Regions from separate parts of the Oceanobacillus sp. FSL K6-0251 genome, predicted to be linked through region 1. Evidence: predicted binding sites of a transcription regulator. Region 1 holds the regulator's gene; each other region holds the start of a gene.
What was found. Region 1 encodes Rex, which represses fermentation and respiration genes when NADH is low (regulators of the CRP and FNR family bind a similar motif). Its sites were predicted from a motif close to TTGTGAAATATTTCACAA; they were not measured.
Positions count from the first base shown of each region.

Region 2: the regulator Rex is predicted to act here: its motif matches at 4,587-4,604, upstream of qoxA (cytochrome aa3 quinol oxidase subunit II).
Region 3: the regulator Rex is predicted to act here: its motif matches at 6,565-6,582, upstream of MKY45_RS07615 (FAD:protein FMN transferase).

Region 1 is NZ_JBBORS010000001.1:1,176,172-1,186,406, reverse strand. It holds gene MKY45_RS05995 (CPBP family intramembrane glutamic endopeptidase) at 362-1,066, shown strand; gene MKY45_RS05990 (DUF4305 domain-containing protein) at 1,068-1,262, shown strand; gene MKY45_RS05985 (redox-sensing transcriptional repressor Rex) at 1,381-2,016, opposite strand; gene MKY45_RS05980 (ABC-F family ATP-binding cassette domain-containing protein) at 2,374-4,308, shown strand; gene MKY45_RS05975 (CBS domain-containing protein) at 4,426-5,586, shown strand; gene MKY45_RS05970 (FtsW/RodA/SpoVE family cell cycle protein) at 5,684-6,856, opposite strand; gene tsaD (tRNA (adenosine(37)-N6)-threonylcarbamoyltransferase complex transferase subunit TsaD) at 7,018-8,028, opposite strand; gene rimI (ribosomal protein S18-alanine N-acetyltransferase) at 8,025-8,507, opposite strand; gene tsaB (tRNA (adenosine(37)-N6)-threonylcarbamoyltransferase complex dimerization subunit type 1 TsaB) at 8,471-9,175, opposite strand; gene tsaE (tRNA (adenosine(37)-N6)-threonylcarbamoyltransferase complex ATPase subunit type 1 TsaE) at 9,186-9,632, opposite strand; gene thiL (thiamine-phosphate kinase) at 9,645-10,235, opposite strand, start outside.
Region 2 is NZ_JBBORS010000001.1:3,330,942-3,341,176, reverse strand. It holds gene MKY45_RS16665 (processed acidic surface protein) at 1-143, opposite strand, end outside; gene MKY45_RS16660 (hypothetical protein) at 358-588, shown strand; gene qoxD (cytochrome aa3 quinol oxidase subunit IV) at 648-935, opposite strand; gene qoxC (cytochrome aa3 quinol oxidase subunit III) at 937-1,539, opposite strand; gene qoxB (cytochrome aa3 quinol oxidase subunit I) at 1,539-3,488, opposite strand; gene qoxA (cytochrome aa3 quinol oxidase subunit II) at 3,560-4,447, opposite strand; gene MKY45_RS16635 (EAL domain-containing protein) at 4,950-6,164, shown strand; gene MKY45_RS16630 (exonuclease SbcCD subunit D) at 6,260-7,426, shown strand; gene MKY45_RS16625 (AAA family ATPase) at 7,445-10,235, shown strand, end outside.
Region 3 is NZ_JBBORS010000001.1:1,474,358-1,484,592, forward strand. It holds gene MKY45_RS07585 (SDR family NAD(P)-dependent oxidoreductase) at 1-597, opposite strand, end outside; gene MKY45_RS07590 (Rpn family recombination-promoting nuclease/putative transposase) at 766-1,674, opposite strand; gene MKY45_RS07595 (polyprenyl synthetase family protein) at 2,301-3,287, opposite strand; gene MKY45_RS07600 (Gx transporter family protein) at 3,351-3,905, opposite strand; gene MKY45_RS07605 (NusG domain II-containing protein) at 3,961-4,377, opposite strand; gene MKY45_RS07610 (FAD-dependent oxidoreductase) at 4,452-6,326, opposite strand; gene MKY45_RS07615 (FAD:protein FMN transferase) at 6,674-7,726, shown strand; gene menA (1,4-dihydroxy-2-naphthoate polyprenyltransferase) at 7,746-8,684, shown strand; gene MKY45_RS07625 (energy-coupling factor transporter ATPase) at 8,707-9,519, shown strand; gene MKY45_RS07630 (energy-coupling factor transporter ATPase) at 9,510-10,235, shown strand, end outside.

The sequences.
Region 1 (10,235 bases):
AATTCTTGGAAAAAATGCAAGCACGATGATGATGAATTTTTAGAAAAACTTGTATTCGCTTGTTCTTCAGCGAATCCTTCGTTTTTCTTATACTGCTCCATCGTGTTAGAAAAACTTAGATTCGATTGCTTTTCAGTGAATCCTCAGTTTTTTTATACTGTTCCATCGTGTTAGAAAAACTTGTATTCGTTTACTTTTTGAAGATAACTTCTACTTTTCACTTTCTGCTTTCTTATTTTAACCCTTGTTTATTTTCTTTTTCAATGTTTCATGCATGATTTGATGTACTTTTGATTATAATTTTCAGTAACAGTTGTGTTAGAATATATCCTATGGCGATAATAGTTGAAGGAGCGTTTTTATGACTCGAAGATATACATATGTCATTCTCACATATATCATTATGCAATTTTCTGTTTTACTTATGGCCCCGCTGATTACATCCATATTTGGTGTAAACCTTGCGCTTGCCAGTATTTATTGGTCTGTCTTTAGTTTCACTCTTGGCCTTGTTATTGTTCTCTGGCTCTTAAAGCCTGATATGCAGGTCCGGGCTCATCCAGATGCTGTCGGGATCGGCGGTATTATTGTCTGGTCTGTTCTGGGAATTATTATGGCCCTTCTTTCACAAGGGCTGGCTGCCACCATTGAAATGGAGCTATTTGGAATCGATCCCGGTTCAGAGAATACCCAAGGCATTATGAACATGGCACGGGCTGTGCCAATTTTTATTGTTCTTCCGGCAATTTTAGCGCCTATTTTAGAAGAAATCATTTTCCGGAAAATTATATTTGGTTCGCTGTATAAAAAAATGAACTTTTTCTTTGCGGCTTTAATTTCTTCTCTTATTTTTGCCGTGATTCATACAGATTTTCTGCATATACTAGTATATGCTGCGATGGGCTTTGTTTTTGCATTCCTTTATGTACAAACAAAACGAATTCTTGTACCTATCATCGTACATGCCGGGATGAACACCCTTGTCGTGCTGGCTCAGCTTTCCTTAGATCCAGAAGAAATTCAAAAACGACTTGACCAATTACAACTCATATTCTTTGGAGGTTAACATGCATCAGCCTTATTTAATAAAAGCCATTCTTTATGTTTTATTCGGTGTTTTATTTATTTATGTCGGGGTTCTCAGCAAGGGAGAATCCGTCTGGGATACAGTTCCCCTTATATTCGCCGGATTTGCAGCTTTAACCTTCTATGCCGGCTTCCGGATGCTGCGATTCTATTTTAAAGTAAAGAATAAAAAATAAAAAACTAGCTCTTAGGCAGGAAGCTTCTTAAATTTAGAAGTTCTGTAAAGAGCTAGTTTTTTGCAATTAGAAAGCAGAAGATTGGTTAAGAAAACATTATGGAGCTTCTGTGCATATCCTACTCCTCTTCTAAGGAATAATGCTTCAAAAAGTATACAAGTGATTGCAATTCTACTGTTAAATCAATGTGATGGACACGAATATAGTTTGGAACGGTAATACGTGCCGGCGTGAAATTAAGAATACCTTTAATACCGAGCTCCACAAGGCGGTTCGCAGCGGCATCTGCTTCTTCTGCAGGTATTGTTAAAATAGCAACTTCAATTCCGCTTATTTTATCCTCTAATTCATTCACATGATACACGGGAACACCGCCAACTTCCGTGCCTACCTTGGAATCATCCGTATCAAACGCCATCGTGATACGAATATTATTGTTCTTTAAAAAGTTATAATGCAAAAATGCAGTTCCCAGGTTTCCAACACCAATTAAAGCAACATTCGTTATCTCATGCTGGTCCAGTGTACTTTTAAAGAACCCTAATAGATACTCCACATTATATCCGTATCCTTTTTTCCCAAGTGCACCAAAATAGGAAAAGTCTCTGCGGATCGTTGCAGAATCTACTTTAACAGCCTCACTTAACTCTTTGGAAGATACACGCATCTTCCCTTGCTGATATAAATTATTTAAAAATCGGTAATATAAAGGCAAACGCTTTGCTGTTGCCTGCGGGATTTTATTTTGTTCCATTTGAAACGGCCTCTCTTCAATTACTAATGTATAGGAAAACTTACATGTTAAATTATTTCATTTTTTGTACATGGATACTGCCATAATTTTACACGTTCGCTTTCATTATGTTGTAAATAACGCATTTATTCAATAGTACACACTCTATTATATAATTTTAACAGAAATACAGCCAACATAGCGAACTTTATTATAATTTTATTGTAGCTTCTATTTGGATACGTTACACTGATAGAAGGTATTACTTTCCTTTTACAGGATGGTTCAAGAAGACAGGATAAGCAATAACATGCTCGTCACCTTATTTTCATGTGCTTTTTGAACAGCTTTTTTTACGAGTCAGAAAGGATGGCAACGATGATTTTAATGCAACTAAATGGAATCTCTAAATCCTTTGGAGCAGAAGAGATTCTAGCTAATATAAAAATGGAAATAAAAGATAATGAACGGATTGCAATAGTCGGCCGCAATGGAGCCGGAAAGTCAACACTTCTCAAAATCATGGCAGGAGAAATGCCTTATGACGGCGGTGAGATCTTCCAGCCGAAAGACCTGACATTCGGCTATCTCTCACAGCATATGACGTTAGAGTCCGGAAAAACCATCTGGCAAGAGATGCTGGATGTATTTTCGCCTCTGCTTGCCATGGAGAAAAAATTACGTGAACTGGAAGCACAGATGGCAGACGCCTCCAATATGGAAGCATCTGATTATCAACAGCTGCTCGAAAGATATGATACGCTTCAAAATGAATATCAATCAAATGGCGGATATACGTATCAAGCGGAAATAAAATCTGTGCTCACCGGGTTGTCCTTTGGTGATTATGATTACGATACATTAATTACCGATTTAAGCGGCGGACAGAAAACAAGACTTGCCCTCGGTAAGCTTCTACTGCAAAAACCGCAGCTGCTTATTCTCGATGAACCGACGAACCACTTAGATATTGACACACTTACATGGCTCGAAGGCTATTTAGTAAGCTATCCAGGTGCTATCATTATTGTTTCCCATGACCGCTACTTTTTAGACAAAACTGTATCAATTGTTTATGAAATTTCCAGACATCATTCTAAAAAGTTCCACGGAACATACAGTAACTACTTAGCTCAAAAAGCGCTTGATTATGAGCAGGAGAAAAAAGAATTTGAAAAACAGCAGACAGAAATTAAACGGATGGAAGATTTTATTCAGCGTAACTTAGCACGCGCTTCTACGACGAAACGTGCCCAGAGCAGACGGAAAAAGCTTGAAAAAATAGATCGTCTTGATCACCCAGCCGGTGATGAATCCTCCGCATCAATTTCCTTCCAAGTGAACCGGCAGAGCGGAAATGATGTATTAAAAATAAAAGATTTAACCTTTCAATATCCTGATACGGATCAGCCGATTTTCAAAAACATCACGCTGCATGCTAACCGGGGCGACCGTATCGCATTGGTAGGCCCAAACGGTGTCGGCAAAACCACCTTATTAAAAAATATTGTCGGCAAGTATCTGGCAAATCAAGGTGAGATCCAGCTCGGGACCAATGTTCAAATCGGCTACTACGATCAGGAGCAGGCAAACCTTCACTCAAATAAAACTGTTCTGCAGGAGCTGTGGGATGATTATCCATTGATTAATGAGAAAGACATTCGTACAATCCTCGGGAATTTTCTATTCTCTGGCGAGGATGTCTTAAAACCTGTGTCCGCCTTAAGCGGCGGTGAGAAATCAAGGCTTGCTCTGGCAAAATTAAAAATGCAAAAAGCAAATTTGCTTATCCTTGATGAGCCGACCAACCATTTGGATATCGACAGCAAAGAAGTATTAGAAAGTGCTTTAATTGATTTTCCAGGAACTATTCTTTTTGTTTCTCATGACCGTTATTTTATTAACCGGATTGCCGATCAAGTTGCAGAAATGCAGGCAAGCAGTGTAAAAATATATCTTGGTGACTATGATTATTATTTAGAGAAAAAAGCAGAGGAAGAGGAACGAAGGCTGTTACAGCTGCAAAATCAGCAGAAGGTAACAGAAGAACCGGCAGCTTCAGCAAAAAAACGCAGCTTTCAGGAAGAAAAACAGCGTCAGCGGGAGGAACGCAAACGCAAGCGCCGTATTGAAGAGCTGGAAACAAGCATTGAACAGCAGGAAGAAACCATTGCAGCCATTGAACTGGAGATGACCAAGCCAGACGTCTTTGATGACCATAAAAAGACAATGGAACTAACCAATAAATTATCGGCTTTAAAAGAAGAGTTGGATCAGTTCATGGAGGAATGGGCAGAATTAGAAGAGAATTAAGCAATTGATATAATTTTCAGATTGTTGTATACTGAAAACAGGCAGAACCAATGCCTGTTTTTTTACTTAAATCAACATAGTAAACTATTCAATTCGATAAACGGAGGTTGTTATCCCGTGGCGATACCCATCGTTACTTTTTTAGTTTTCATTCTTGCCAGTTTGATGTACTATGCTATCAAAGAAACAATGCTGTCTCAATCAACCGCAGCAGAAGTACGTTCCCATTCCTTTCTTCGTTTCCTTCGTTTTGCCGTGATATTTATCGGCCTTTTCAGCAGTGTATGGCTTACTGCGGCTGTCACTCTTCCGCTTGGTCAGGCTTTCTTTCACTCGGTTTTACCTTTTTCACAAAATCTAAATGAGTTTATGATTCTTTTTGGCTCCAGTCTGCTTTTATTTGGCTTGTGGGTCAGCTTAGGACATCTTTTGCCTAAATGGCTGGCAAATCATCATTCTCAGTTTATTGCACAAGGATTATCTCGGCTGATTCCCCATACCTTTACGAATAAAATGAGTGAGGAAGCAACATGGTCAGATAATCATCAGGAAGCTCAAAATATTATCGAATTCAGCGGCAAGGATGTAGGTGAAATTGCAACGCATCGTACGGATTTAACCGTTCTGCAAATAGATGCAACCATGGAAGAAGTATTTGCTGCTGTGCAAGAAACCGAATTTACAAGAATACCAGTTTATGATGAAGATATTGACGAAATCGCTGGGATATTACATGTAAAAGATTTCTTTCGAAGTATGAAATCAGGTGGATCTCCTGCTTTCTTTACTCTTCATCATATTATTCGCCCTGCTGTATACATCAGAATGAATCAAGAAATGGATGAAGTTTTTAAGGATATGAGGGAAAGAGATTACAGCATCGCCATTGTTCTCGATGAATTTGGAGGAACATTTGGGTTAATTACTTTGGAAGATATTATCAGAGACATAGCGAAAGACTTGTTAGGAGAACAGAAGTCAATGGCAACAGAGTCAAAGGACATTCTGCCGCTTTCCGGTAATCGTTATCTGATTAACGGGTCGGTCAGCCTGTTTATATTAGAGGGAACACTTGGAATCACTTTTCCAATCGATACACCGCATCAGACGTTGGACAGCTTTTTATCGGAATTAATGAAACAGCAGCCTGACAATCCAAACACGATACACTATAAGCATTTATTATTTACTGTACATTCTGCAAAGGACAATCCTATTGAATCTGTGGTTGTTACAGTATATGATGAGGATTTGATGGGACAGCAATTTACCGGCTGATTTTATATAAAATAGAAAGAAGTGCTTGGATATGGTATTCCAAGCACTTCTTTCTATTTTAATTACATGTTCAAATTTTGTTCCTGATGCCATCCTTTTATTTAAATAAATAGTCATTCTGTATCGTTTCTTCCACAGCAACGCGATAAACGACCGCCATACCCAGCATGGTCGACATCACCGAACTTCCTCCGTAGCTTATCAGAAGCAAAGGAATCCCGGTAACTGGCATGATTCCTACTGTCATGCCAATGTTTTGAAAGACGTGAACAAGCATCATGCTCAAAAACCCAAAACAGAAATAAGCGCCAAATGGCGAGTGCTTATAAATATTTAAGCCGAGCGTTACCAGTTTATATAAAAGCATAAAATAAAGCAGAACAACAAAAGCGCTGCCGACAAAACCAAAACTTTCTCCAATAACAGAGAAGATAAAATCAGTCTGGGCTTCCGGATAATTTACTTCCACGCTTCCTATTCCCTTACCAAATAATTGCCCTGACCCGAGCGCCATATGTGAGCGTTCAAAGTGATAATTAGCATCTGGTGACTGCTGTGACGGGTCAAACCATGTCATTACACGATCAATTTGATAGGGCGCTACTCCAATTGTCTCTTCCGCAAATTCCGGAAATTCAATGATAACGAATAAAGCACTGGCTATAACAGCAACTCCTACAATAATTAGAGAAAAGATGATTCTCCAATTAATCCCGGATAAAATAATCAGCATGCCGGCAATAAATAAATATACCATGGCCGTACCGAAATCCGGCTGCAGCATAATTAAAAATACCGGAATAGCTGTATACAGTAATAGCTTACCAAGAAGCTGTATATCAGTCTTTAACGTACTTACTTCAAATTTTTCTTTATGTCTGCTGATGACTGCCGATAAAAATAATATAGTTGATATCTTAACGAACTCTGCCGGCTGCAGCGTCAATCCTGGTATAAAGGTATACCAGCTTTTCGCACCGTTTATTTCTCTCGCAATAAAGTCTGGACTGATAGGGATAAGCGCCAGCAGCACAACCCCGCCTATATAAATGTAGAGGCTTGTTTTATATAACTGCTCTAAGTCTAAAAACTGAATAGCAGCAATCATACCGACTCCAATTGCGTAAAAGAGCATTTGCCGTATCAGAAAGTTTGTACTATATTGTTCCAGCTGCTGTGCATTGTACACGGCCAGAAAGCTTATTATTGCGAAAGCAATCAATAATAAGATTAAATCGGTTTGAAAATAATAATTTTGTTTTTTATTCATCGGATTCCCACCAAATTTCTCCTGTCGCTACCCTTGATTTTCATGAGCCAACCTCACAAGATAAGCTGTTATCATTAATGATAAATTCAACATAATCCATTATGTTACATAAAAATCAATCTGCATTCTTGCAAATCACAAGCTTTCATTATTTACTATTTCTATTCTAACATTAAAGAAGGATTTGCGTTTAAATCAAGTGCTTTAAATTTTTCTTTTTCATACAAAATCGTTCCGGCCGCCGCAATCATAGCGGCGTTATCTGTACATAATTGAATCGGTGGAATGTACAATTCCGTATCTGTATGATTAAAACGATTTTTCAAGCTTTGCCGCAAGCCTTTATTCGCTGCAACACCGCCCGCAACAATGACCTGTTTCATCTTATACTCCTGTGCTGCCCGGTATGTTTTTTCAGTCAATACGTCAATTACACTTTGTTGAAAGCTCGCAGCAACATCTGCGGGATTCAGGGTTTCCCTGCGCTGTTCAGCGTTATGGAGCGTATTGATAACTGCTGACTTTAAGCCGCTGAAGCTAAAGTCATAGCTTCCTTCTTCCAGCCACGCACGCGGGAAATCAATCGTATCCTTCCCTTCTGCACTTAAACGGTCAATTTGCGGCCCTCCCGGGTAAGGAAGCTTCAGCATTCTTGCTACTTTATCATAGGCTTCTCCAGCCGCATCATCTCTTGTTTCACCAATTAATTCATAATCATAATGATCTTTCATAATAACCAGCTCTGTATGCCCTCCAGAAACAATCAGGGCCAATAACGGAAAAGCAAATTCATTTTCTAAACGGTTTGCATAAATATGCCCGGCAATATGATGAACACCAATAAGCGGTTTATTTTTTGCAAAGGCAAGAGCTTTCGCAGCATTGACCCCGACAAGAAGGGCGCCTACTAAGCCCGGGCCTTCTGTGACTGCAATTGCATCGATATCCTCCCAGGTTACGTCCGCCTGATTCACTGCTTCCTCTAAAACCATCGTCATTTGTTCGACATGATGTCTGGAAGCTATTTCAGGAACCACACCGCCGAATCGCTTATGGCTTTCAATTTGTGAGGCAACCACATTTGAAAGTATTTCACGTCCGTTTTTTACAATCGATGCAGCCGTCTCATCACAGCTTGTTTCTATACCTAATATCATTGTATCTTTTTTCATTTTAAATTCACCCACATTACAATAGCATCTTCAAAATTATCCGTGTAATAATGCTTTCTAATCCCGCCAGGTACAAGCCCGAATTTTTTGTATAGAGATTGTGCAACGGTATTTGAAACACGAACCTCCAAGGAGAGACGCTCCACCCCGTTACCGGTCATAAATGTCGTAACATATCCAAACAGCTTTTCCCCGATTTTGCGCCCGCGCATATCGGGATGAACAGCAAAATTTGTAATCTGCCCATCTTCAAATACAACCCATGAACCAATATAGCCGACAATTCTGTCCCTTAGGCAGGCTACAAAATAATAAGCATGATCATTTTCACATAGCTCTTTATGAAAAATCTCTGCATCCCACGGTCCTGTAAAAGCAGCTTCTTCCACTTCCATTACTCCCGGAACATCCTCCAGATTCATCTGACGAATAACAAGCTCACTCATGAATCTGCTTGTTCCTTCTGCTGTTTTTGCCAATTTGCTTCTGCCTCTGCCAAACGAAGATAGTTCGGAACGAGCGCATGCACAGAATCAGCTTCTCTTTCTCTTCCCAGCAAAGCCAAGTGGGCTGCTCTCGGGAGCTGGAATGATGAATCAGCAATCACAGCCTTATCCTGTAAATGCTCTTTAATAACTTCTTTAAATGCCTCGATATCCTGGCTTAAGAACAAAACGTTTTCTCCCGTTTCTTTCAGTTTTGCCAGCCATTCTGTCATTAAAATATTTTCTTCTTCCATTACCGTTTCAAGCTCTCCATTTTTCCATCGATACGCCCCTGTATAAACTAAACCGCGTCTGGCATCAAAAAACGGACAAATGATTCCATCAAATAAAATCCCCTGGTAAGCGAATGCTTCCAAGCTCGATACACCGATAACCGGTATGTTTAACGCCCAGGCCATTGTTTTGGCTGTAGCCAGACCAATTCGAACACCTGTAAAGGAACCGGGGCCTTTCGCAACGACAATACGGTCTAATTCAGATGGAGTGATATGTACATCCTGCATCAGCTTTTCCACCGCCGGCATTAAACGTACGGAATGGTTCTTAGCAATATTCGTAGTGATTTCACCGATTAATTGTTTATCTTCTAATAATGCCACACTTAAAACCTGATTGGAAGTATCCATCGCAAGTATTTTCATAAAAAAACTCCTAACTTAATGCTTTGACAACTTGTTCAAAATGCTCCCCGAAAGGAGTAAGTGTTATTTCACGCTGATCCGCATCTTCTGTATAATGCAGTTTGATATCCAGCCGTTCCCTTGGAAGAAAATCTTCAATAAAGCTTGCCCATTCAATCACAGTGACACCATCTCCAAAGAAATAGTCATCAAAGCCGATATCCTCCATCGAATTTTCCAAACGATACACATCCATATGATAAAGCGGCAAACGCCCACGGTATTCCTTTACAATTGTAAAAGTCGGACTGCTGATATTCCGCTTGATATCTAATCCCTGTGCCAGACCTTTTGTAAACGTCGTTTTCCCGACACCTAATTGACCTTCAAGCGTCAAAACATCGTTCGGCTGTAATTTTTCAGCCAGGCGGCAGGCAAAATCCTGTGTATCTTTTTCTGTTTTTAATAGCCTCTGCATCAACGCATTCACCTACTTTAAATGTGTATATCCACTTTTCATTAATTTTTTCGTCTCTCCATGCGTCTGAATGAGAACACATGGCTCTTCTGCTTCACGGACATAGCCAATCTGCTGGATAGGCGTATCTGTCTGGACAGCAATTTCCTGTACTCGCGGCCAATGCACCTCTGACACAGTCCCCAGGAGCTCAAAGTCTTCTCCTCCTGACAGCTTCCAGTCATACTGCTGCTCTTTGGAAAACTGTTGAAAACTGTTAGAAACAGGAATTTTTTCTTCTATAATTGTAAGCTCCACATTGGAAGCCTCTGCTATTTCATTTGCTTCACTTGAGATACCATCACTGATGTCATTTAAAGCCACACGGTCTATCTCACATAATCCTGATGCCAATGCCACTCTCGGATTCGGCAGGCGATGACGTTCTATATAGTAGTCTTTATCTTTACATTCCTGTCCTTGCAGCAATATCTCTAATCCTGCTCTGGAATCTCCTAAGGTTCCAGTCGCAAAAACAATATCATTTGGCTCTGCATGGCTTCTGTATCTTGCTTTATTCTCTGGCACGTAACCCATTGCTGTAATCGAGATCATCAACCGTTC
Region 2 (10,235 bases), 2.2 Mb from region 1:
TCATAATCCTCCACTTCCCATCCAATGGATTCAATAAATTCTTCCACTTCAGGATCATCTGCTTCCAATGCAAAAGCGTGGGAAGGTAAAAGACCAATCATAAGTATCAGTGCAAAACAAATAGATAATAATTTCTTTCTCATCTTCATACCTCCTATGTATATCGTATGACTTTTGAAACATCATCTTTAAGTATAAAGTGTTTTCAGATGAAATTCCATGAATATAGGATTGTCTTCAGGAAAATAAATCAAAAGTCACGGGTCAAGGGAGAAATCGCTTGTTCAATAAATTGACACAAACTTATTGACAAATTATTGAACGAAAGGCATAATATAATTAAAGGAGATGAGATAGATGAAAATCAATAAAAAATTATTAAAAGGCTTGTCTCTAGTTTGTGGGACATTAATTACAATTGGTGCGATTATGTTTATATACGGTTATATTGTAAGCGCTACACCTATTGTGACAGCAATAGGCATAGGCTTGGCAGAAGGGGCGACATTTATTTTTATTATGGGATTGTTCCTTGTTGCTGTAGAAGAGAATTTTCATGGGAAGAAGCATAAACAACAACAATCATAGGTAATGAAAAGAGAAAAAAGCTCAAGCAGTTCATAAACTGCTTGAGCTTTTTAGATGCTTTAAATCATATATCCCCATATCATTGCAAGCAATGAACCAAGGATGGTTAAGATAGCAACTGCTACACCATAAATTGTGTGAAGATAAATACCGCCTTTATCTTCACTTTCTCCGGCGTGCATAAATACAACGAGCTGTACTCCTGCTTGAATAAATGCTGTAACAATCAGAATGGTTAATCCCATTGCAAAAGACATGTCAAAGAAATAGACACTTAATGCAACAACAGTCAGGAGTAGTGAAAAGATATATCCGTTAACCTGTTTTAGTGGAAAAAGTTCTTTCATGTTACATCATTCCCTTCAAGTAAATAAAGCTGAAAATAAAGATCCACATAACGTCTAGGAAGTGCCAGTAAAGAGAGAAAATAAATGATTTATTCGCTGTCCGCGCATTTAAACCGCCGCGCAGAACTTGAACAATAATCATAATTCCCCAGAACAGCCCGAAGGTTACGTGAGCTCCATGTGTTCCGAGCGTTGTTAATAGGGTAGCAGTAAAACCGCTTGTCTGCAATGTTGCTCCAATATGGTAAAAATGAATAAATTCATATATTTCTACGCTAAGGAATCCTGCACCTAACAGGAGCGTAACTACCATAAAGCCAATCATTGCCTTCACACGACCAATACGCATCGCATGAACTGCTAATCCAATTGTAAAACTACTTGTCAGTAAAAGGAATGTCTCAATCAAAACCGGCGGTAATTCAAAAATCTCTGCGCCAGCCGGACCGCTGCCAACGCCACGGTCTACATAAACAAAATATGATGTAAACAGCGTGGCAAACAGCATAATTTCCGCACTTAGGAAAATCCAGAATCCCAAAATATTCATTTTATTGGTTTCGGTGCTATATTCAAGAGGCAGATTTTGAGAATCAAGTTTCATTATTTAGCACCTCCGAATTTGTTTTCTGTTTCTTCAATTTCTTCTTTATGAATATGATGTCCGTCGTCTTTTTCAAATGAACGGTAAATCAGACAGCCGATAATTCCAAGGAAGGCGATAATGACTCCAACCCATACATGGAAGACAAAGAAAAAGCCAAATACAAAGAAGAAACCTGCAAGAATAATCGACCAGCCGCTGTTATTCGGCATATGAATGTCTTTAATTTCCCCTTTAAATAAGTCATGTCCATTCTTTTTATAATCCCAGAACGCTTCTTCAGAATCCACATTTGGTGTGATAGCGAAGTTGTATTCTGGAACCGGATTATGCGTAGCCCATTCAAGAGAACGTGCATTCCAAGGATCGTCACCGACATTTCTTGGTGCATAACGGAAGCTGTAATAAACGTTATAAACAATTATTACAAACCCGACTGCTAACAGCAGCGCTCCAAAGAAGGATACCATGCTTAAAGGTCCGAAGCCGGATGCTTCTGAATAAGTGTACATTCTGCGTGCCTGTCCGTTTAACCCGGTAATATACATCGGGAAGAAGGATAAACAGAAGCCAATAACAATATTCCAGAATGCCCATTTGCCAATACGCTCATTCAGCATGAAACCGAACATTTTTGGCCAGTAATAAATGAGGCCTGCAATCATCGCAAATACCACACCAGGGATGATTACGTTATGGAAGTGAGCTACTAAGAACATCGTGTTGTGATATTGATAGTCTGCACTTGCCATTGCAAGCATGACACCAGTTACTCCGCCAATTGTAAACAGCGGAATAAATGCCACGGAATACATCATTGGGGTCGTAAATCGTATTTTACCTCGCCACATCGTCAGAAGCCAGTTGAATATCTTAATTCCCGTCGGTACGGCGATTGCCATGGTTGTAATCGAGAAGATACTGTTGGCAACAGCTCCTTGTCCCATCGTAAAGAAGTGATGGACCCATACCATAAAGGATAGCAAGGAAATAATAACCATGGACGCAACCATTGATTTATAGCCATATAAATTACGCTGTGAGAACGTAGCGATAATTTGAGAGTAAATCCCGAATGCAGGAAGTACCAGAATATATACCTCAGGATGTCCCCAGACCCAGAACAAGTTCGCCCACATCATATCCATACCGCCGTCTCCAGTTGTAAAGAAGTTGGTAAAGAATTGACGGTCTAACGTTCCCATTAATAAAGCAATGGTCAGTACAGGGAATGCAAACACAATAATAAGGTTTGTGATTAATGCAGACCAGGTAAACATCGGCATTTTCATCAATTTCATGCCAGGCGCACGCATTTTCATGATCGTAGCAATAAAGTTAATCCCTGTCATCAATGTTCCGATACCGGAAATTTGCAGTGCCCAGTTATAGTAGTTTACCCCAACATGTTCACTGAATTCTGTTCCTGCCAGCGGATAATAGTTTGTCCATCCGGCATCCGGTGAACCTCCGACAACAAAGGAAACGTTAAACAGCATTGCTCCGGCAAAATATAACCAGAAGCTGAGCGCGTTCAAGCGCGGAAAGGCAACGTCTCTTGCCCCAATTTGCAGTGGGACAACGAAGTTCATCATACCGATAATAAATGCCATTGCCATGAAGAAAATCATAACAACACCGTGTGTCGTGAAAACCTCGTTATAGTGCTGTGCGTCTAAGAAGCTGTTATCTGGAACAGCTGTCTGCAGACGCATCATCACAGCATCTGCTCCACCTCTGAAAAGCATAAGCAATGCTGAAATGATATACATAATACCAATTCGTTTGTGATCAACCGTTGTTAACCAATTATTCCAAAGATATCCCCATTTTTTGAAATAGGTAACACCAAAAACAATCGCAATACTTACAAGTCCAATCGCAACGATGGATGCATAAAGCATTGGATCATCATGGGGCGGAATAGAAAATCTATCTAAAAAATCCATTATGTCGAAACTCCTTTCTAGAGCTCAGAAATTTTCAGGCGCCTCAAATTTGAGTGCTGTTGTAAAGCTGATTAATGATGATGGTGTCCGCCATCTTCATCTGAATCAGATGGTCCATGATTATGCGGACTGTTCTCTCCCTCAGGTGCAGGTTTAAATTCCTGATGTGTACCAGTGAAAGTCATTTGTCCTAAATGTCCAGGCTCTAATAATTCTTCAAATTCTTCTTCGGTCAGCGGATCCGCAGTATTATGAATATCTTCTACCCAGGAATCGAATTCACTTGGAGGCATTGCTGTAACAGCAAATTCATTTTCTGCAAAACCTTCTCCGTTAAAGTTAGAGTTTCTTCCCATATATTCCCCAGGCTCATCTGCAACAACGTTCAGATAGTTTGTCATATCTGCCATCGCATATTTCTGTCCTGCCAATTGAGGAATCCAGAAACTTGAAATCGTTCCATGAGAATATAAACGGAATTCAACGTTTTGATTTGTTGGGATGAAAACATAATTCACTGTTTCAATGTCCTGTTCCGGATAACTGAAATGCCATTTCCAGTTAGAAGAGGATGCATAGATAACGAGCGGCTCGTCTTCAGCATAGCCTTCTGGAGGGCTCTCCACTTGATGTGTCGAAATGGTAGAAACCACGGATAAAAAGGCAACAATTAAAATTGGAACAGCGACAATAATTCCTTCTACATATTTATTACCCTCAATATGAGGCGGCTCGTAGTCAGGATCTTGTTTTGACGCTCTATATTTAAATAAAATAACTGCCAGCATTACTAAGACAACAATTACAATGAATGACATTGTAAAAATCGATATCCAAATCACAGTTGCAGTTGTATCTGCTTGAGGACCTTTTGGATCAAGTACAAGTAATGGTTCACAGCCTGCCAGAAAAGCAGCAATGCCTGTTAATAAGGCTAAGTAGGTCCACTTTAACTTCATGTTGATACCCCTTCCTTTGATGTTTAATAAGATGGATTACTATGATTAAAAGGTTGTTCACAAAATGAACACACAATTAACTTAGTATTGGTTTATAGCAGAGATAATATTAATACTGATGTAAGGAAATTACAAGAGATTGAAAAACACTTCACAAAATGTTCATGAAAACTTCTACATCTTTTTGAATTTTGTCGGTAAATGTCGAAAAAGGCTTGACAATATTAATAAATGGTAGTAATAGGGCTTTTAACATTAAATTGAAACTTCCTTTAGTGAGGGGTTTTCGACGCACAAAGGTTCCTCGATGGGGGAGTAACCGCAACCCCAGTTCCGGAGTTATACTGCGATAAACTGATTTATGCCGGTATATATCTGAAAATAAATTTAAGAAGGGCTTCTGAATAAGATTATGAGTTATTTTTTGATATTATAAGAGGAAAATGTAAATCAAATAAGTGTAAAGTGGAATATGCTATAATGAAACGAAGGGGGAGTCAGCATGGATCCATTAGATATATTGATAGATTTAGAACAATTACTTCCTTATTATAAACCGATTGTCCGGGCAGATAAGCAGCTGGTAAGCGGTTATGAAGTAATTGCTTACTACTTAGATGAAAATAATAAAGAGCAGCGTTTAGATTGGCTCTTCGATGATACCTCCATTCCAGATGAATTCCGGCTGGAGGTAAACCAGTATATCCATCAAAAAGCAATTGAGAAAAAATTACAAGAACATTTTACAGGGCACCTTACTTTATACTATGATGCAGAATTATTGGTACGTGATAATGGAGAAGTATTTATTGATTTATTGCATGAGTATCAAGAAAAAGGATTAAATCTGAATGAAATCATTCTCGAAATCAAGGATACCTGTCTGCCAATTAATACAGATCAGCTAGGTCATATCATTAAATACTTAAAGACACTGGGAGTAAAAATCAGCATTGAATTAGCCGACCCAAATGGCAGTCTGAATCAACTAGCCGTCTTGCATCCTTCCTTTATTAAAGTAGATACATCGTTTTTAAAGGATGATCTGCTCCCGCATCTGTATAAGGATGTTTATTTTGGCGTGTCGATGTTATCGAGAAAAATAGGTGCTTCTTTGTTATTTAAAGGCATCCGTTCTTATAAACAATTGAATTTTGCATGGCAAAGCGGCGGTGAATATTATCAGGGCAGCTATCTGACTTATCCGCAGCAGGATTTTATTGAGGAAGATGCATGTAAAAATAAATTAACGGAGTATTTTAGAGAATTTGTAACCTATGAACAAAAGAAAGCGAAGGCACAGTTTGAATTATTAGATTCCGTTTATGCAATAATTGACCGTCTTCTTTCCCAGACAAAACAAACAAACGACGACAGCTGGCTGCTGAAGCTTGCTGAGGGCTGTGAAGATTTTGTATTTCGTATCTATGTTTGCAACAGCGTCGGCCTGCAAATCTCGGCGAACGTGGAAAAAGATATGCAGGGGAGCTGGACCTTGATTGAGGAAGGGATGCATAAAAACTGGAGCTGGCGTCCATACTTTTTCGAGAATATAATGCGGATGAATATTGAGAAAAAAGGAATTTTATCGGATTTATACACAGATATCGAGCGTTCCGAGCTGATACGAACGTACGCTTATCCGCTGTCTCAGGAACGATATATATTTTTTGATATTCCATACAGTTATTTGCTAGAAAAAGAAGGCTTACTATAAGAGAATAGTAATGAAAGGGGAATGAGTACCTTTCAAAGCTTGATTTGTCCGTTTTTTCGTCTTTGATGAATTTCCGGATAGAAGGAGGTTTTTAAATGAAATTGATTCATACAGCAGATTGGCATCTGGGTAAGCTGGTTCAAGGCGTTTATATGACTGAAGACCAGGCCTGCATCCTGGATCAGTTTGTTGAAGCGGTGGAAAAAGAAAGTCCGCACGCTGTTATTATTGCAGGAGATTTATATGATCGTGCGGTACCTCCTGTAGAAGCAGTTGATTTATTAGATAAAACATTAGACCGGATTGTTAATCAATTAGGAATTCCCGTCATAGCGATTGCCGGTAACCATGACAGTCCGGGCAGACTTCATTTTGGCAGCCGCTTAATGAAGGAAAAAGGTTATCATATCATTGGCCAGCTTTCGGAAAGCATACAGCCTGTTGTTCTTTCAGATGAATTTGGGGAGGTGCATTTTCATCTTATTCCGTATGCAGATCCAAGTGTGGTCAAAGCCTTATTTCAAGAAAAAGATATTCGTAATCATCAGGATGCCAATGCTTTTCTTGTTAAGCAGATAAAGGAAAACATGGACGAGGCAGCACGCCATGTTTATGTTGGACATGCTTTTGTAACTCCTTTTGGCGAGACGGAAGAAAATACGAGTGATTCAGAACGCCCGCTGTCTATTGGCGGAGCAGAGCATGTCGATGCACATTTATTTACAGATTTTCATTACACAGCGTTAGGGCACCTCCATCAGGCACATCATGTGCTGGATGAAAAAATTCGCTACTCCGGCTCCATCCTAAAGTATTCCTTATCGGAAGAACATCATCAAAAAGGGTATTTAGTAGTTGAACTGGGTGAAGAAGGAAACGTCCAGGTTGAGAAAAAAAGGCTTATCCCCAAACGTGAAATACGTTCTATCAAAATGAAAATGGAGGATATTTATAGGGAGCCTCGAAGCGAAGATTATGTATTTGTCCAGCTGCTTGACGAGCTTCCTGTTTTATCGCCGATGGAAAAGGTACGTTCTATTTTTCCGAATGCCATGCATGTGGAGAGAGTAAGAACTACGTCAGGAGTCACGCAACAAAAAGAAAATCAGGCCCCCAAGACGAGCTTAAGTGAAATGGAATTATTTGATGCCTTTTATCAGGAAGTAACGGAAAAGGAAGCTTCCGAAGAAATGAACGAGATAATGAAGGAGTTATTTCAAGAAATTCAGGATGCAGATAACGAACGGAAAGCATCTAAATAAGAAGCAGGTGAAAAGAGAATGCAGCCTTTACAATTAACATTACATGCTTTTGGGCCCTATAAGGAAAAAGAAGTAATCGATTTTTCTAAACTGCAAGGGAACACATTATTTGTCATTTCCGGAAAAACCGGGGCAGGAAAGACGACGTTATTTGATGGGATAGCCTTTGCATTATATGGAAAAGCAAGCGGATCTGACCGGGAAGACCAGCGTATGCTTCGCAGTGATTTTGCAGATGAAAACGTACATACTTCTGCGGAGCTTATTTTTCAAATACAAGATAAAACGTATCGTATTTTCCGGCAGCTGGGTCATGTGAAAAAAGGAAATAAGAGTAAAACAGGAGATAAATGCGAATTTTACGAAGTGCGGCCAGATGGAGAATCGCCGTGCGTAGACAGACAAATGGTAAGCGAAATTGACCAAAAAATAGAAGATATTATTGGTTTGACTCCAGATCAATTTAAGCAGATTGTAATGCTTCCACAAGGGGAGTTTCGAAAACTGTTAACTTCTGATACAGAAAATAAAGAAGAAATCCTGAGACGTTTGTTCCGAACCGCGCATTATAAATATATGAATGAACTGCTCCGGGAGAAGAAAGCAAAATTAGAAAAAGAAAATCAGCGTATTCTCAACCGTATGGAGCAGCTGCGGACGCAAATATTTTCCTTAGACCTTCCAGATGACGCCGAAATCCGTGAGTTGGCAGATAGAGAGCATGTCAATACGAATCAAATTATAGAAGCTTTAGAAACAGAGCTTAAGAAAAATGAAGCAGTGTATACAGAAGAAGATGCTCATTATAAAGAAGCAACAAAGCAGCAAGAGCTCACGCAAAACCATTTGTTCCAAGTCAAACAGATCAATGAGCGTTTTTTGGAATTAGAAACCTATCAAAAGAATCTTGCCATATGGAAAGAACAAGCGCAGGAAATGGAAGCTTTAAAGAAAGGTTTGTCTGCTGCTGAACAGGCGAAGCTGATTATTCCTTATGAGCAGCAAAAGGATGAAGCTTGGAAAGAACTCGAAGAAGGAAACAAACACCTGCAGCAGCTGGAAGCGCAGAAGGACACCATGGAAAAGCAAAAGCAGCAGGCAGAAGCTGATTTTAAAAAAGAACAGGAAAATGCAGGAAAGCGCGAGAAGCTTTCGATTGAAGTAAACCGCTTAGAACAATTTCTTCCTGTTGTTAAAGAATTAGAAGGGAAAAAGCAGGAGATTCAAAAGCTTGCGGCACAATTAAAGCAAGGGAATGAACAGCTGGAAAAATTAAAAGCGCTACGTGAAACAAAAAGTAAACAAATAGATCGTTTAGAGCAGGAAGAACAGGTACTAGATAAAGAGGCAGACAAGCTGGACACCGTAAAAGAAGCGTTAAGAATACTGCGTGAACAAGCAATGCTGATGAAAAAATATAAAGAAAAAACGGCACAGGTGCAAAAAAGTGAGACAGAGGTTAAACGTACAGAGGATGTTTATCTGCAGGAAAAAGAGGCTTACAATCGGCTTGAGCAGGCTTGGTTTGCTAATCAGGCGCATGTATTGGCTGTTCACCTGCATGATGGAGAAGCCTGTCCCGTCTGCGGAAGCTTAGAACATCCGTCACCAGCAGCAACGAAGGAAGCGGAAGTCAGTAAGGAAGAGCTGGAACAAGCGAAAAAGCTGATGGAGAAGAAGGAAACAGACTGGCGGGAGCAAACAGCCAACCTGAAAGCGTATCAATCAGAAAGAAAAGGATTGGAAGAGGAACTCGCACAGCATGAATTCGTATTTACTGACCCGGAACAGAGCTATCAGGACATCGTTGAAAGAGGAAAAAAGAAAAAAGCGGAAGAGGATCGCCTCAAGCAATCTAAAATCCGTTTATCAGATTGTAAAAAAGAATTAGCACGGGAGCGTCAGGAACAAAAGCAAAGAGAAGTGGAATGGAATGAAAAGACCAATCAGGCCAGCCGGCTGCAATCGGATTATCACAGTAAAGAGGCTGTCTATCAGCAGCAATTGATTCAAATACCGGAAAACCTGCGCGTTCTTTCCCAATTAGAAGCTGAAATAACCCATTTAAAAACAAAAAAACAGCAGCTTGAACAACGCTGGGTAGAGGTGCAGGAGAATTATCAGAAAGTCCATGAAGCATTCACAAAGTGGACGGCTGATGTGCACCACCTTAGAGAAAACCAGGCGAAAATGAAGCAGAAAGCAGATAATCTGAAGAAGACCTTTCAAGAGAAATTGGAGCAGGCAGATTTTACTGAAAAAGGGTATCAAGAAGCAAAATGGGAGGAAGCAACGTATCAATCCGTTAAACAGAGGCTCTCTGAATATGAAAAAAAGGGCTATCAATTAGAAAAGCAAATTTCCGAGCTTCAGCAGAAGCTGGAAGGTCAGTCGAAGCAGGATGTATACGAAATTGAAGCTGTGTTAGAAAAATGGAAGCAGAAAACAACAGCCAGTCTTGAAAAATTACAGCGGCTGCAGCAGGAGAAAAAGGATATGACATTCTACGTGGATCAGCTGCAGGAGTTCCATCACCAATCGGCGGATATAGAACAGAAAAGAATGCTCGTTACAGATTTATATGATACGCTGCGTGGACAAAATCCTAAAAAGGTATCTTTTGAACGGTATCTGCAGATGGAATATTTAGATCAAATTATCGAGGCTGCTAATTTTCGCTTAAATGACCTATCGAATGGTCAATTTTATCTGACAAGAAGTGATCGCCAGGAAGCACGTGGAAAACAGAGCGGCTTAGGATTAGACGTCTATGATCAGTACACAGGGCAGACCAGGGATGTAAAAACAT
Region 3 (10,235 bases), 300 kb from region 1:
TTTTTCCTTAGCTAGTGGTGTTGCAGTTACTCCGGGTGCTACAGCATTAACGCGTATGCCTTTATCCGCATATTCAATTCCGGCCGCCTTTGTTAACCCGACAACACCGTGTTTAGCAGCAACGTAAGGGGACATATCGGGATCAGCAATCAATCCGGCAACAGAAGCCGTATTGACAATACTTCCGCCGCCTGCTTTAACCATATATTCGAGCTCATACTTCAAGCAAAGGAAAACGCCTTTTAAGTCAACGGCAATCGTTTGGTCAAAATCTTCTTCTGTAGTATCAATAAAAGAAGCAATTTTAGGCAGAATCCCTGCATTGTTAAAGGCACAATCTATTTTCCCAAAGTGACCGGCTGTTTTTTCTACAAGTGATTTTACCTGATCAGCATTGCTCACATCTGTTTTAAAGAAAACCGCATCTCCGCCATTGGCTTTAATTTGTTGAACGACTTTATCGCTATCTTCGTTTATATCGCCAATCGCTATTTTTGCTCCGCGTTCAGCAAATTTTAACGCCGTCGCTTCTCCAATCCCGGAAGCTGCTCCGGTAATTAATACAACCTTGCCTTCAAAATCTTTTTCCTGAGCCATACGTATCCTCCTCAAAAATTCGTTAATCCTTTATAAATTCCCGTATTTCTTTAAAGTTATGCATCGTTAAATGAAAGACTGTACATGACATGCAAAACGCTTCCCCTGTAAAGACGGAGGAAGCGTTTTGTAATGCTGATATAGGATTTTTCGCAAAGAATTAATTCTTTATTTTTTAGTAAGTTTTTTAATCTCTTCTTTGCTTAATTTTGTGATCTCTGCGATTTGGTTGATCGGCATTCCTATTGCTATCAATTCTAAAGCTATTTCTTGATTTCGCTTTTTTATCCCTTCCTCTATTCCTTCCTGCTTTCCTTTCTCCAATCCTCTCTCAAAATAAGAATTCGGCAGCTGCAAAACCATGTCTTTTTCCTCCTCCGGTAAGTTCTCCATTTGCTCCATCATTTGTGCTTCCTCCTCTTTGTTTAGTTTTAAATAAGTCTCGAAATAACCATACAGGAATTCCATTTGTGCCGGGTTGATTTTCATCCGGGTGATCATGCGCAGAAACTCCAGCTTTACCTGAACCCGCTCATGCGCTTCATACCCCATTTGACTGAGCAATGCTGCGGCGGCCGGGTTGTCTGATTGAATATATGCTCTCCAGTCTTTCTTGATTAAGTGTAATTGTAAAAAGTTAAATTGAAGTACGTCTTGGGTGGGGGTATCGATTCTGAATTGCGTCGGTTCTTCTTTTTCCCTATTATAACTCAAAACAGCGATGGGTTGAATGGGTTTGCGGTGTTTGGCGTAAAGGTAAGAAAAATAGAGAAACATTCTTTCAGGGAAGTCCGCTTCATGCGTTGATTGTGCTTCGGTATGAATATGCAGGATTTTGTCTTCGTGATTCAGCTTTACTTCGGCGAGGACATCTATTTCCTTCTTGCGGCCATTGATATAGTCTAGATATACTTCTTGCTCAAGGAAGGACACGTTGGAGAAGTCAATGTGAGGGTGGAGATTGGGGAAAAAAGCTTCGATAAACTCTTCAAAAAACTCTTGTATCAGCTTTTTCGTCAGCCGCTCATGCTTCATGTAGTCTGCTTCTTCTTCGTAAATAACCGGGAATGTAAACAATAGGACACTTCCTTTCTTTGAATTGTCTTTATTTTACCAATCATTTACAAATAAAGCTATATAAATTGAAATTAATAGCTACCGCTACAGAAAAACACTACGCTTTCCGTGGGCCCCGAGCTCATCTCCTTTAAAGAAGACTTGCTGATTGGCAAGCCATCAGGCGCAGACAGAAGCAAAGTCGCACTTATGCCCCGCGGGTAGAAAAAAAGAAGTTCGCTTTTTTTCTGCGGGGTCTTCCCTCCGCGCTTTCCCACGACGGACAGGACGTCCTAGTGTCGGTCGTTGGTCACAGGACGTGACCGTTCTTAGCCGACCAGGAGTCTCCGTGTTTTTCTTCCGGGACTGGGACTGCGGTTACTCGCCCCACCGAAAACCATTGCGATTACTCGCCCCATCAAAAACCGTCGCTGGTTACTGTTTTCAATCATTATTTCGTGATTTTTATAAGAAAAATAAAGTGAATTTCTTACTTCAATTTATATAGTCTTATTTTAGATGATTTTCAGCTAAACTGTAATAAACCTTCATTTTATCAGTACTCTCGCAAGTCCCGACACCTATAGTTTTTATTTTATTATAGATAACGGTTTGGAAAATTACTATGCAAGTTTCATTGCAGGCCATTATATTTTCCGCTCCAACAGCATCGCAGTCAATTCATACAAGGTCTCTTTATAATCCCCGACCGGCAGTTTGTTTAAGGATTTTAATGCCTTGTCTGTATACTTCAGAGCAAGCCACCTGGATTTTTCTATGCCTTTTGTTTTTTCGACAATAGCTAATATCTCCATTAATTCTTCATCTGTTAAATCAGCTTTCTTATCTAAATAAGGATGTAATTGCTCTGGCTGTTCACGTAATGCGTAAATCAGCGGCAGGGTATACACGCCTTGACGAATATCTGCAAGCGTAGGTTTTCGCATGGTGTTGAAATCACCTTTAAAGTCTAGTATGTCATCGATAATCTGAAAGGCCATGCCAATATAGTGCCCCATATTCCAGGCGAGCATGGTCTGCCTTCGTGTTGCTTGACTGGTCACTGCTCCTGAATAGCAGCTGACAGCAAAGAGCTGCGCGGTTTTTCCGGAAATACGCGTTAAATAATCTTTGATGCTGGTTCCCTTTTGGTAGCGCGCATGGAGCTGATCCAGTTCCCCTGTGAGAATCTTTTCCATACTGCGCGCATTAAACTCAAGATGTGCTAATGTGCGCGCGTACTTAGATAAAATAGTAAAACAGACACAAAATAAATAATCACCGGAATAGATGGCAAATTGATTGCCCTGCTGGGTATGGATGGTTGGATTTCCGTGACGGAAGTCTGCTTCATCAATGACATCATCATGGATCAGAGTGGCCATATGCAAGGTTTCCAGTGCTGCGGCAACGGCTATCGACCTTTCTTTTTCCTGATGTGTTACGTCCCCAATCTGGGAACATAGAAGCGTATAGGCAGGACGCAATAATTTTCCTCCTGAATAGACCAAATCCTTAATTGTAGCTTCGATTTGTTTATCGTGGATTTGCAGGTGAGATTCAATCACCTGTAAAACGGATTGTAAATCAGATTGTAAACGGGGATAAGGTTCCCACATTGGATGAACAGGAATAGCTGGAATCGCCATCATGATAACCTCCATTTAACGAGCATAAGGATTTTTCTGTAGCCAAAGCTATGATACTTGATTGGGTTGCGTATATTTCATTTCTTGCAGGTCCCGGTAATAGTCCAGTTTTTCTACGTGATTTAATAAATAATTAGCTGCCAGACCCATGGCAATGCCTGATAAAATCCCGAATAAAGATAAAACTGGGAGGTAGAGAAGTACCGTCCATGTTTGGGCAATCCAGCTGGCAATCGTTAATTGTCCAATATTATGCAGAATAGCGCCGGCTACGCTGACTCCAATCAAGCTGATTCGGGATGGTCCGAGCTTTTTTACTCCACACATGCCGATAAAGCTTAATATGGCGCCGGCCGCACTATACATAAAAGAGGAGAGTGTACCTCCCAAGAGGGTAGCAAGGATAATCCGTATCATCACAACCTTAGACGCATCTTTTGTAGAGAGCGTGTATAACGCCATGCACGTAATAATATTCGCTAAACCGATTTTTGCACCTGGAGCGATGGCAAAAGGGGAGGGGACGGCTCTTTCTACTAAACTGATAATGACTGCCTGCGCAGCTAATAATGCAATGTATACAAGACGCTGGTTATTTGTCATCGCCAGACCCTCCCAATCTATTTCCGAACGTGTATATAAGCTGCTCAAAATTGATTTAAGAGCTGATAATCATATCTTCTGTTTCCCCGCTGTCTGATTGAATCTCGACTACAAGCTTATGAGGCAGGCAGACAATCGTCTGTCCCGGCCTGGAAATATAGCCAGTTCGCACACAGATTTGGTCAGAGCAGGTAGCACTTTTGATATGAATGCGTTCATTGTCTACTTCAATAATGTTATTGTCATGATCGGATACCTCAATCTCAATTTCTCTGGTTTCGGTATTCCCTGTCAGCTGGATTTCTTCTACAATTTCATTATCTACTGTAATCACCGCAACGTTTACTGAATCTTCTTCAGCATATTGTGACTGCTGTAAAACAAAGATGCCAATAGGGAGAAAAGATAGAAGAACCAACAGGATAACAAGAATAACATCCCAAGGTTTCAGCATATGATAGAAATCCTTCATGCCCATCCCCCCTTATAGCTCATTCAGTAAATATTGACTCATCTCCCCGGCAAAAGCCGGGCTGCCCGATGTTTTTATTCACGATCTTTATAGATAGCCTGCTCTTTTCCATACCAGAATCTTCTCAGTGTTCTTTGCAGCCATGGAACAGCCCAGTAATCTAAACCAATGGAACGTCCGGAACCATTCATTAAGGCGATAGAAGCAGGGAGTGCCCAGATTTGATCCCAGCCGAGCATTGCGGATAAAGTAAACATCATCAGGAATCCGGCACTTGCAGCACTGGCAAGCCAAGTGAAAAGGCCGAATACAATAGCAAGGCCGATGAATAACTCAATGAAAGCCATAACCTTCTGCATAAAGATAGCTACTTCCGGTGTCGGCAGCATAATCTGCATAAACCATTCAAAAATACCTGGCATATCACTTAAAATAGGAGTGGCCCATTCTGCACCGCCATCTACCGCTTCACTTGCACTGCTGGTGGTTGTTTGCAGCCATTCAAATGGCATGTTCACGCTGTTCCCGGTCAGCCAGGAATCTTCTCCGAGTCCCTGAAATAATCGAGAAATACCTGCAGAGCCTGAGGTGACTTCACCCCAAACAGATTCTCCCCAAATTTTAGAGGCTGCTTCATCGAGCCAAAAACCGCCGACAAATAATCGCAATGGCAAGCTCCACAAAACATTTCCATATCTGGTAATTGTATCTCTGAAAATGTTGCGCTTATCCTTGGTTTGGAAAAATTCATGCATAATATAATGAAACATATAATAGCCGCTTCGTATCCCGAAGAAATAATACAGGTTAACCAAGTGCTTCATCAGATTAGCCAGCCAGCCGCTTAAACGCAGCCCCATTAAATTCGCCACACCATATCTGGCTCCGATGGAAACCATCGTGCCATGGTATTTCCCTTCAAATGCTTCTTTTTGGCCATTATCGATTTCCGCAATAATGGATTTAGCTGCTGTCACACCTGTCTGTTCGGCCGCTTCGACAATTTGCGGCGTCGGCTTGCCTTCCTCTTCTTCAAAATAGGCTAAGTCGCCGATAACATAGACGTTCTCCAAGTTTTCTGCTTCCATATATTCATTTACTTTCAGACGTCCTGCTCTGGCAGTCGGCATACCGTAATCTTCTGTATCCGAATTTGCCTTGACCCCGGCTGTCCAAATCAATGTGTGTGTGGAAAGGGTTTCACCTGATTTAAATACGACGGCGTCTTCTTTCACCTCCACGATTGGTGAATTTTTAAGCAATGTCACGCCTTTTTTATTTAAATACTTTTCTGCTTTATCTGCACTTTTTCGGTCCAGCATATTTAAAATAGAGGAGGCCGCTTCGACTACATACAGCTGAATTTCTTCTTCGTCCAGTTTATTTTCCTTTGCTAAACGGTATTTCCACTCGATAAGCTCTCCAATCATTTCAATACCGGTAAAGCCGGAACCGCAAACTGTAAAGGTGAGCATGGCACGGCGTTTTTCCGGGTCATGTTCTAATGCTGCCCGTTTGACGACATCCTCTAAATGATGCCGGATGCGAATCGCATCTTCCCAGGACCAGAGGGTAAAGCCGTTCTCTTTTACACCTGGTGTACCAAAGTCGTTTGCTTCGCCGCCCATCCCGAGAATAAGGTAGTCATAAGCGAATTCACCGTGTTCCGTGGTGACGGTCTTCGTATCATGATCGACGTTGGTAACATTGTCTGTGACGAGTTTCACTTTGGTGCGGTTAAATAATTTTCGTAAATCAAATAGAATAGCAGATGGTTCTACCCGGTGTGCAGCTACTTCATGTAATTCTGTCATCATGGTGTGATAGGAATGTCGATCTATCAGAGTAATAGAAACAGAATCATCACGTTTGTATTTTTTGGCCAGCTTCTTAGCTGCATGCACCCCTGCGTAGCCGGCGCCAATAATAACAATATTTTTCTCCGCCATTGTATTCACTCCTTTGTAATCAAAATAGATAATGTTAACTTTGTGAACTGTTGAACAATTCCATTCTAACATATTCATAAAAAAAGTCTATAGATTTGATAAATAGTTCACAAATTAAAAATAAAATATCAAATAATCAGGTGTGTCATTTTCATGACAAAATCCCTGGTAATAATAGATTTGTTTGTGTTTTTTATAGACATAATACGAAATAAATTATACAATAAACATGTAATATTTGTGAAATTATTCACAATTAAAATTATGTAAATATTTGTGAATTAAATCACATGAAAGTAATTATTATGGTGTTTATTAACATTCACAAGGGCGAGGGAGGTATGAAAATGAAGAAACAAATTGGTATCTCACTGATGCTGCTGATGCTGATTATTGCAGGCTGTTCTAAAAATGCCGATTCATCAAGCGATGCATCATCATTAATTAGCAATCCATATAGTGAGACAGAATTTTTACTGGGAACAGTTATCACGATAAAGGTGTATGACAAGGATAAAGAGTCGGCGTTAGATAAGGTGTTTGACCGAATTGAAGTATTGGAACAGCAAATGACTGCCAATGAAGCTGGGTCGGAAGTGGCTGAAATCAATGAACAGGCCGGAAAAGACCCTGTCGAGGTGTCAGAGGATGTATGGCAGGTGATTAAGCAAGGAAAGGATTACAGTGAATTGGCAGAGGGCTCCTTTGATATTGCTGTCGGTCCATTAACCAGCCTTTGGAATATCGGGATGGATGATGCAAGAAAACCGTTGCAGGAGGAAATTGATGACATACTGCCGTTGATTGATTATGAAAAAATAGAACTCGATGAAGCAGAGCAAAGCGTGATGCTGACAGAATCCAGTATGCGGTTAGACCTGGGAGCAATTGCGAAGGGTTATATTGCTGATGAAGTCATAGAACTGTTAGAGGAGGAAGGGGTCACCACTGCTGTGGTTGATTTAGGAGGCAATATATATGTTATGGGGAACCAGACATCAGGTGATCCCTGGGTTGTTGGTGTTCAAAATCCATTCTTGCCAATGGGAGAAACTGTTGGCAGATTGACTGCTTCGAATCAGTCTATCGTTACTTCTGGTATTTATGAACGTTTTTTAGAAGTGGGGGGTGAAATCTATCATCATTTATTAAATCCGCAGACTGGCTATCCGTTTGAAGGAGAGCTTGCCAGTGTTTCGGTTATCAGTGAGCATTCAATTGACGGGGATGCACTTTCGACACTGCTATATTCAAAAGGGTTAGAGGAAGGATTGGACTTTATTCAACAGATGCAGGATGCAGAAGCCATCTTTGTGACAAAGGACAAAAATGTTTATATCACCGATGGATTAGCCGGCAATTTTGAACTGACAGATGAGGAATTTACGTTAATAGAATAGGTGAGGGGAGCGGGCTATGATGACACTGCCTACGTTTTTAAAGCTGGTAGAAATTCGCACAAAGTTAGCTAGTTTATTTCCGTTTTTAATTGGACTATTATTTGTTATCTATCGTTATGATATGTTTGAACCGCTAAACACAGCTATTTTCTTTAGTGCCATGCTGCTGTTTGATTTAACTACAACGGCTATCAATAATTACATGGATTATAAGAAGGCATTAAGTGATGACTATCGCAGACAATCCAATATTATCGGACAGGAAAATATCCCTGAAAAGAGAGTGGTGGCCACGATTATTACCATGCTGGCGATAGCTTCACTATTAGGGATTTGGCTGGTATTTCGTACGGATTTATTTGTGCTGGTTATTGGCATGCTTTGTTTTGCGATTGGTATCTTTTATACATTTGGACCGATTCCGCTGTCCCGTATGCCGCTTGGAGAGGTGTTTTCCGGTGTGACGATGGGATTTGGCATTACGTTTCTAGCTATCTATGTCAATGCCGCTAATCAGGGAATAGCCCATTTAGGCTGGACCGGACGCATGATTACCTTTGAAATGGATGTCCTGCTGCTGCTGGAGATTTTCCTGGTCTCGCTCCCCTGTATACTGACCATTGCGAATATCATGCTGGCAAATAATATCTGTGATCTGGAAGAGGATATTGCCAATAAGCGTTTTACCCTGCCTTATTATATCGGCAGAAAGCATGCTTTGTTATTATTCCATCTGCTTTATGTACTCACATTTGCAGCGATTGTAACTGCTGTGCTGCTTCAGGTGCTGCCTGTCTATGCCTTGCTTGTATGCCTGGTGCTGATTCCAATCACGAAAAGCATCAGACGGTTTAGACAAAAGCAGAGTAAGCTGGAAACTTTTCCGTTATCTTTGAAAAATATGATGCTCGTAAATGGAACGATGGCGATTACCTTGCTTGTATCCGTCATTTTGTAATCTTAGAGAGAGGGGTGGAGAAATGTCAACGCCTTGTGTCAACGTAGAAAATGTCTTTTTTCATTATAATCTGCAAAAGCAGGAGGAAACGATAGCAGACCTTTCCTTTACCGCAGAACAAGGAGAGTGGCTGGCTGTTGTCGGGCATAATGGTTCGGGAAAATCAACCTTAGCCAGTTTGCTGGTTGGTCTGCGCGCGCCCTCCTCAGGAAGCATTTATATTAATGGAATCGAGCTGACAGAGGAATCCAAGTGGGAGCTTCGCAGTCATATCGGATTAGTATTTCAAAACCCGGAAAACCAATTTATTGGAACAACCGTAAAAGACGACGTGGCATTCGCCTTGGAAAATCAGAACATGCCTTATCATGAAATGAAGCAGCGGGTAAATCGTGCGTTGGAAATGGTTGGAATGAGCCGCTATGCAGATCATGACCCTTCCCGTTTATCTGGAGGACAGAAGCAGCGCGTCGCTATTGCCGGACTTTTAGCGTTACAGCCTGCCATTATTGTATTAGACGAGGCCATGGTGATGCTTGACCCTAAAAGCAGACAGGAATTCATGCGTTTTTTACATGATTTGCGAAAACAGCAGCAGCTGACCATTATTTCGATAACCCATGATATGAATGAAGCGGAAGCCGCGGATAGAATGCTGGTTTTAAAGAAAGGCAGAGTGAAGGAAATAGACAGACCTGCCCAGATTTTTCAAAGAGAGGATTGGCTGGATGTTCCTTTTATAGAAGCATTGAGAAGAAAATTAAAAGAACGGGGCAGTGCCGTACCTGACCAATATATGACAGAGCAGGAAATGATGCGATGGCTATGCAGATAAATTTACAGGAAGTAACCGCAGATTATCAAGCAGGTCCGATTCGCAGCCCGGAGATATTAAAGTCAATTAGTACAACGATAAAGTCAGGCTCCTTTACAGCTGTAGTCGGCCAGACCGGTTCCGGAAAATCAAGCTTATTGAAGCTGATGAATGGATTGCTCCTTCCGAAAAAAGGGGAGGTAGCTGTCGGCGAACTAACAATTACGCTGGAAAATGCGAAGCAATCCGTAAAAGAAGCACGGCGAAAAGTGGGGATGGTTTTTCAATTCCCAGAATCCCAGCTGTTTGCAGAAACGGTGGAAAAAGATATTATGTTCGGACCGATGAATTTTGGAGTGCCTGAAGCAGAGGCGAAGCATATTGCTCTAGAGGTTATTGGGCGTGTCGGTTTAGATGCATCTATTTTGTCGAAGTCACCATTCTCTTTGTCCGGCGGTCAAAAACGGTATGTGGCGATGGCGGGAATATTGGCCATGCGTCCAGATATTCTTGTTTTAGATGAACCTGGTGCCGGGCTGGATCCAAAAGGGAAGAAAGAAGTGATGGACCTGATCCATGCCTGGCATAAAGAGCGCGGGTTAACAACGTTGCTGGTTACCCATGATATGGATGATGCAGCTTATTATGCAGACGAAGTTATCGTGATGGAGGAAGGCAGAATAGTTTTTCAGGGGGAGCATGAGCATTTATTTGCCGATGTATCTGCGGTTCATCAA